DNA from 3 places in the Streptomyces sp. NPDC051561 genome. Region 2 is predicted to be linked to each of the others. Evidence: riboswitches for the same ligand, from Rfam matches in the RefSeq annotation. Region 2 holds a riboswitch; each other region holds the start of a gene.

Region 1 (2,260 bases), on a different contig from region 2:
ACCACCTCGCTCTGCGCGTCCAGCACCGGCCGCAGCCGCTGCGCGTCGTCCAGGGTGCGCAGCAGATGGACGCCGGGGACGCCGACGGTGCCGGGCAGGGTGAGGGGGTCCGCGCCGGTGGCCAGCACCAGGGTGTCGTACGGCAGCGGGCCGGTCAGGGTGTCGATCTCGCGGTCGGCGGGACGTACCCCCGTCACCTCGCAGCCGAGGCGCAGCTCCACGCCGAGCGCCGCGAAGTCGACCTCGAAGGCCGAGCCCTCGGCCTTGCCGAGCAGTACCGCCTTGGACAGCGGCGGCCGGTCGTACGGCTGGTGCGGTTCGGCCCCGATCAGTACCAGGGACCCCGCGAAGCCCTGCTCGCGCAGGGCGACAGCGGTCTGCACCCCGGCCATGCCCGCGCCGACGACGACGATTCGCTTCTGCTCGCTCACCCGACCACCTTACGTATCTGACAGACCGTCAGGGACAGGCCCCCTCGGCCGGGGCCTCACCCGGCGGGCACTTCCTCGACCGTGCTGGTGCCGCTGCCCTCCTGGGACTCCCATGCCCAGCGCTCCTCCAGCCGCACTCGACCGTCCGCGAGGAGCGTGACCGTGGACAGACAATGCCCAGAAGACGTCGTTCCATCCTGCTTCAGCTGTACGTAGCGGAAGTCGAGCCGGTCCCCCGCGCGCGTGCCCACCAGGTGCCCGCGTACGACGTCACCGCCCGTGTACTCGGCCCAGATCCGGCCGTCCTGCTCGTGATAGTGGAACCGGGTACGGGTACCGACCTGCCCCGGCGCCTGGTCGGCGACCGGTGCGAGGACGAGTCCGTCCAGTGAACGAGGCACAGCGACCGCTCCCTCAGAGCCTGTTGAGGCCAACCACTAGGGTGGCGACCGGAAACCATTCCCGGGGGACGCCCCCGAACTCCCAGAACAATAGAAGACCGCACTCACGGGAGCCCGGCCGACCGGGCTGAGAGGGAGGCTGACCAGGCCTCCGACCGTACGAACCTGATCCGGGTCATGCCGGCGAAGGGAGGGGCTGGACGCCCATGCACACATATCCGAGAAAGCCTTACGACGTCCTGGTCGTCGGGGGCGGAATCATCGGCCTCGTCACGGCCTGGCGGGCCGCCGGGCGCGGTCTGCGCACCGCGCTCATCGACCCCGAACCGGGTGGCGGCGCCGCCCGGGTGGCGGCCGGAATGCTCGCCGCCGTCACCGAACTCCACTACGGCGAGCAGACTCTGCTCGGCCTCAACCTGGCCTCCGCCCGCCGCTATCCGGACTTCGTCGCGGAGCTGGAGGAGGCGACCGGCCTGGGCACCGGCTACCGCGCGTGCGGCACGCTGGCCGTCGCCCTGGACGCCGACGACCGCGCCCACCTGCGCGACCTGCACGCCCTGCAACGGCAGTCCGGCCTGGAGTCGGAGTGGCTGAGCGGGCGCGAGTGCCGCCGGCTGGAGCCGATGCTGGCGCCGGGCGTGCGCGGCGGGCTGCGGGTGGACGGCGACCACCAGATCGACCCCCGCCGGCTGGCCGCCGCCCTGCTGACGGCCTGCGAGCGGGCCGGGGTGACCGTGCACCGTACGACCGTCACCGCACTTCGTGTCGTGCGGGACCGGGCGGCCGGCGCACTGCTCGCGGACGGCACCGAGCTGGTCGCCGACCAGGTGGTGCTCGCCGCCGGGAGCCTCAGCGGGCAGCTCGCCGGGGTGCCGGACGAGGTGCTCGTGCCGGTACGTCCGGTGAAGGGGCAGGTGCTGCGGCTGACGGTGCCGCCCGCGTACGCCCCGTTCCTGAGCCGGACGGTTCGGGCGGTGGTGCGCGGCAGCCACGTCTACCTGGTTCCGCGCGAGAACGGCGAACTCGTCGTCGGCGCCACCACCGAGGAGCTCGGCTGGGACACCACGGTCACCGCGGGCGGCGTCTACGAGCTGCTGCGCGACGCCCATGAACTGGTCCCCGGCATCACCGAACTCCCGCTCACCGAGACCCGCGCGGGCCTGCGCCCCGCCTCCCCCGACAACGCCCCGCTGCTGGGCCCCACCGCCCTGCCCGGCCTGCACCTGGCCACCGGGCACTACCGCAACGGGGTGCTGCTGACCCCGATCACCGGGGAGGTGATGGCGGAGGTGCTGACCACGGGTGAACTCATCCACGAGGCGCGGCCGTTCACGCCGCGACGGTTCACTTCCCTGCCTGCCGATGTACGTGAGGAGCAGCCCGCATGAGCCCCGAGACCGTACTGACCGTGTCCGTGAACGGCGAGCG
Region 2 (2,260 bases):
GTCCTCGGCGCGGCCGTCGACCTTTTCGAGTGCCTGGTAGAGCGGGACGGTGCCGATCGGGACCGGCGCGTTGCGCAGGATCCACTCGCGGGTGGTGTGGATGTTGCGGCCGGTGGAGAGGTCCATGACCGTGTCGGCGCCCCACTTGGTCGCCCAGGTCATCTTGTCCACCTCCTCCTCGATGGAGGAGGTGACCGCGGAATTGCCGATGTTTGCGTTGACTTTCACCAGGAACCGCTTGCCGATGATCATCGGCTCGATCTCCGGGTGGTTCACGTTCGCGGGCAACACCGCGCGCCCGGCGGCGATTTCCTCCCGTACGACCTCGGGCGCAACATTCTCCCGGATGGCCACGTACTCCATCTCCGGGGTGATCTCACCGCGCCGTGCGTACGCGAGCTGGGTCACCGCGCGGCCGTCGCGGCCCCGGCGGGGCTGGCGGGGGCGGCCGGGGAAGACCGCGTCCAGGTTCTTGAGTCCGCCGCGCGGCGAGGTGTGCTTGATGCCGTCGTCCTCGGGGCGGGCCGGCCTGCCCGCGTACTCCTCGGTGTCGCCCCGGCTGATGATCCAGTTCTCGCGCAGCGGTGCGAGTCCGCGGCGCACGTCCGTCTCGATCGACGGGTCGGTGTACGGGCCGGACGTGTCGTACAGCGTCACGTCCTTGCCGTTGGTCAGGTGCACCTGACGGACCGGCACCCGGAGGTCGGGGCGCGAGCCGTCGACGTATCCCTTGTGCCAGCCGGGCTTCCGCTCACCCTCGGCGGCGTTGTCGCGGCGGTTCTCGCCGTGGGCAGGCGTGCGTGCATCCATCGTGGTCATGAGACCTACTCCCTACGCCGGCATTACCCGGTAACAGGTTCGGCGGTCGACGCAGCCGTTGTCCGTACGCATGTGTACGGAGGTCAGCGCCCTCTCAGCCCGGTGCTCCGAGCTCCCGCGTGTGCAAAGGTTTTGCCCCACGCTAACGCCATCCCGGCCACGCTGAACAGAGGGCCCCTGCCGTTCTTGCGATGATCGGTCGGTGACCCCACCGCAGCCACCCCCACACGACCCGTCCCCGCAGACGCCCCCTCAGCCCCCCGTCCCACCTGTTCCCTCGCATAGCCACAGCCACAGTCACGGCCCTGCGGCGCCCGTCTCCAAGCACCTGCGCAAGGTGATCGCGGCGGTGCTGATCCCCTTCGCCACGGCGGTTCTGGTCGGGCTCACGATGCTCTGGCCGGGAGGGGCGCCCGCCCACGAGCGCACCGGGGTCGGCTTCGACCGGCAGACCGAGAAGGGGCAGGTCGTCCAGGTCCAGAACATCGACTGCAAGGACGCCAATGTCGCCCCGCAGTCCCCCCAGACCCCCGGCACCGGAACCGCTGACCCGGGCGGAGGCGGCCCCTCCGCCGCGCCCGACAAGGGAACCTGCAAGAAGGCGACGATCGAGGTCGAATCGGGTGCGGACAAGGGCCGCACCTTCACCGAGATCGTCCAGCCCGGCGCCCCACGGCAGTTGAAACAGGGTCAGGGAGTCGTCGTCGCGTACGCGCCCGACGCGCCCAAGGATCTGCAGTACTCCGTCATCGACGTGAACCGGAAGCTTCCGCTCACCCTGCTCGCCGGGATCTTCGCCGTGGCGGTGGTGCTGGTCGGCCGGATGAAGGGGCTGATGGCGCTGGTCGCGCTGGTCGCTTCCTTCGCGGTGCTGACGCTGTTCATCCTCCCGGCCATCCTTCAGGGGTCGAATCCGCTGGTGGTGGCGGTGGTCGGGGCCAGCGCCATCATGCTGATCGCGCTGTACGCCTGCCACGGGTTCACCGCCCGCACCTCCGTGGCCGTCATCGGCACGCTGATCTCGCTGCTGCTGATCGGGCTGCTCGGCTCGCTCTTCATCGGCTGGGCGTTCCTGTCGGGCAACATCGACGACAACACCGGGCTGATCCACAGCCTCTACCCGTCGATCGACATGAGCGGCCTGCTCCTCGCCGGCGTCATCATCGGCTCGCTCGGTGTCCTCGACGACGTCACGGTCACCCAGACCTCCGCGGTGTGGGAACTCCACCAGGCCGACCCGAGGATGGGCCCGCGAGCCCTCTACCGGGCGGGCATCCGGATCGGCCGCGACCACATCGCTTCGGTGGTGAACACCCTGGTCCTGGCCTATGCGGGCGCCGCTCTGCCGCTGCTGCTGCTCTTCTCGATCGCCCAGAGCAGTGTGGGAACGGTCGCCAACAGCGAGCTGGTCGCGGAGGAGATCGTGCGCACCCTGGTCGGC
Region 3 (2,260 bases), on a different contig from region 2:
GGGGCCGAGCAGGCGCCGGGCGGTCTCGGGGGAGACGTCCCGCTGCCCGAGGTGGACGCCGTCGGCGTCCAGCCAGACCGCGACGTCCAGGCGGTCGTTGACGATCAGGGGGACGCCGGTGCCGACGAGCTCGGCCTGGATCGCCCGGCCGAGCGAGAACAGCGTGCGGGCGTCCGCGTCCGAATCGCGCAACTGGACAGCGGTGACACCGCCCTTGACGGCGGCTGCCACGGTGGCGGCGACACCACGGTCGCCGCAGAGGCGGGTGTCGGTGACGAGGTACAGGGACAGGTCGAGAGAAGGTCGCATGGGTGGGTCCTTGGTGGTCTCCCTGCCGGGGGGGGCATGGGAAGCGCATCGGGAGGCACAGGGCAAGGAAGGGCCCTGGCGTGCAGGAACCTTGAGTCGTCCACAGGCGGGAGCGTGGGGGAGGGGAGGTCGGCTGGTGTCGGGGTCGCCCCCCGGGCGGGCGCAGGCTGTTCAGCGGGTGGCGTCCAGGCCGCCGCTCATCACAGAACCCCTCAACACCCGCCTGCTCAGCGCAGGTTGACTGCCTCGGTGAGTCGGTCAGGGCCGAGCTCGTACAGAGCGTCGATCAGTGCGACCGCGAACGTGCCGGGCCCCGCAGAGCGGGTAGCGGCGTCCTCCGCGGCCACGGTGAGCAGACAGGTCGCGGCAGCGGCGGCCAGCAGCGCGTCGCCGGTGACGGCCGTACAGGCGGCCACCAGAGCACCCAGCGCACAGCCCGTTCCCGTCACCAGAGGCAGCAGCGGGTGCCCGTTGGCCAGGCGCACCACCCGCGTCCCGTCCGTGAGGACGTCCTCCGGGCCGCTCACCGCCACCGCGCAGCCGTAACGCCTGGCCAGCGCGGTGGCCGCGGCGAGTGCCGCCTCGGGTACGTCCGTGCTGTCCACGCCGCGCCCGCCCGGGCCGCCGTCCAGCGCCAGGATCTCGGAAGGATTGCCGCGAACGACCGCCGGGGGCGCGCTGTCCAGCAGTTCACGGGCGAGTGCGGTGCGCCAGGGCAGCGGACCGACGGCCACCGGGTCGAGCACCCACGGCCGCCCGGCCCCTCCCGCTTCCCCGACCGCGACACGCATCGCCTCGGCCGTCACGGACGTCACCGTCCCCAGGTTCACCAGGACACCCCCGGCCACCCGGGCCAGTGCTCCGGCCTCCTCCGCGCTGTGCACCATCGCGGGGGTGGCCCCTGCGGCGAGCAGTACGTTCGCGGTGAACTGCGACACCACGACGTTGGTCAGGCAGTGCACGAGGGGTGCGGAGGCCCGCAGCGACGCGATCACGTCCGCCACCGCATCACGGGAGACGGCAGCGCCGCGCTGAGCGGATATGACGGCAGGATCCATCGTCAACACCCTTCCTACGCCGGCATTACCCGGTCCAGGTTCATGCGGTCGGCGGAAAGGGGAGCAAACAACTCCCGTCCGCCCTCTCAGCCCGGCTACTCCCGAGCTCCCGCGGTGGTCGCTACGCAATGTACCTCCTTCACGAACGGGAGTTCGCACTCGGGGCACCACACGAAACGACAGGGATCTGCGGACGGAACCGGCTGGCGCCGTCCAGCGAACCTCCAGCGAACAACGGGCACTTTTCAGCCCTGTCCAGGCCTTGGGCCACACTCCGGCGAGCAGTCCACCCACACTGTGCACAGGCCGCGAGAACAGGCCCCGCCGGCAGGGGAGTTCGGTGTGCCACCCGGTCCCGACCGCGCAGCGGTCGACCCGACACGGCTCCGCACCGACCGAGGCCGGTGTGATTCACCGGGTGTAGTACGGGAGCAAGTGAATACTGGGGTTTGCCACGGATTGTGGACATCTCTTGAGAGCCGGATTGTGGGATCCGGTCAGGAGGTGTTCTGGTGGGTACTGCCCGGTATTCAGAAGAGTTCAAGCGGGATGCGGTCGCGCTGGTCGCGAGCGCATGCGGGCCACGCGGCGACCTGATTCCAGGACTCGACCATCCGGTCGGTCCGCCACCTCGCTAGCCGTTCATAGCACCAGCGCACCCCACGGGCCCCGGTCTCCTCGGGAGCTCTGACGGCTCTGGACTATCAAGCGGTCACCGTGCGGCGGGCTCGCACCACCAACACCAACGAGTGATCAAGCGGACAGTGTTGACGGTGGTGGCAACCTCGAAGACACCGAACGCCGCCGCTCTGGATAAGGGTTCGTCATAGGGGTTCGTCCTCTCCGAGATGCGAGGACTTCGGCACCGAACGCCTGGCGCACCGATGAGTTTC

Evidence for each region. A riboswitch is a leader RNA that binds a small molecule or an ion and turns the genes downstream of it on or off. The one in region 2 is predicted to bind thiamine pyrophosphate.
Region 1: another riboswitch for thiamine pyrophosphate. It lies ahead of thiO (glycine oxidase ThiO); the one in region 2 lies ahead of thiC (phosphomethylpyrimidine synthase ThiC).
Region 3: another riboswitch for thiamine pyrophosphate. It lies ahead of thiM (hydroxyethylthiazole kinase); the one in region 2 lies ahead of thiC (phosphomethylpyrimidine synthase ThiC).

Annotation. Positions count from the first base shown of each region.
Region 1 covers NZ_JBITDM010000003.1:56,385-58,644, forward strand. Annotated here, with positions in the region: gene ACIA73_RS08260 (NAD(P)/FAD-dependent oxidoreductase) at 1-392, opposite strand, end outside; gene ACIA73_RS08265 (hypothetical protein) at 488-832, opposite strand; TPP riboswitch at 929-1,041, shown strand; gene thiO (glycine oxidase ThiO) at 1,039-2,220, shown strand; gene thiS (sulfur carrier protein ThiS) at 2,217-2,260, shown strand, end outside.
Region 2 covers NZ_JBITDM010000010.1:41,487-43,746, reverse strand. Annotated here, with positions in the region: gene thiC (phosphomethylpyrimidine synthase ThiC) at 1-819, opposite strand, end outside; TPP riboswitch at 812-948, opposite strand; gene ACIA73_RS22475 (YibE/F family protein) at 1,022-2,260, shown strand, end outside.
Region 3 covers NZ_JBITDM010000035.1:28,329-30,588, reverse strand. Annotated here, with positions in the region: gene thiE (thiamine phosphate synthase) at 1-309, opposite strand, end outside; gene thiM (hydroxyethylthiazole kinase) at 537-1,367, opposite strand; TPP riboswitch at 1,361-1,490, opposite strand.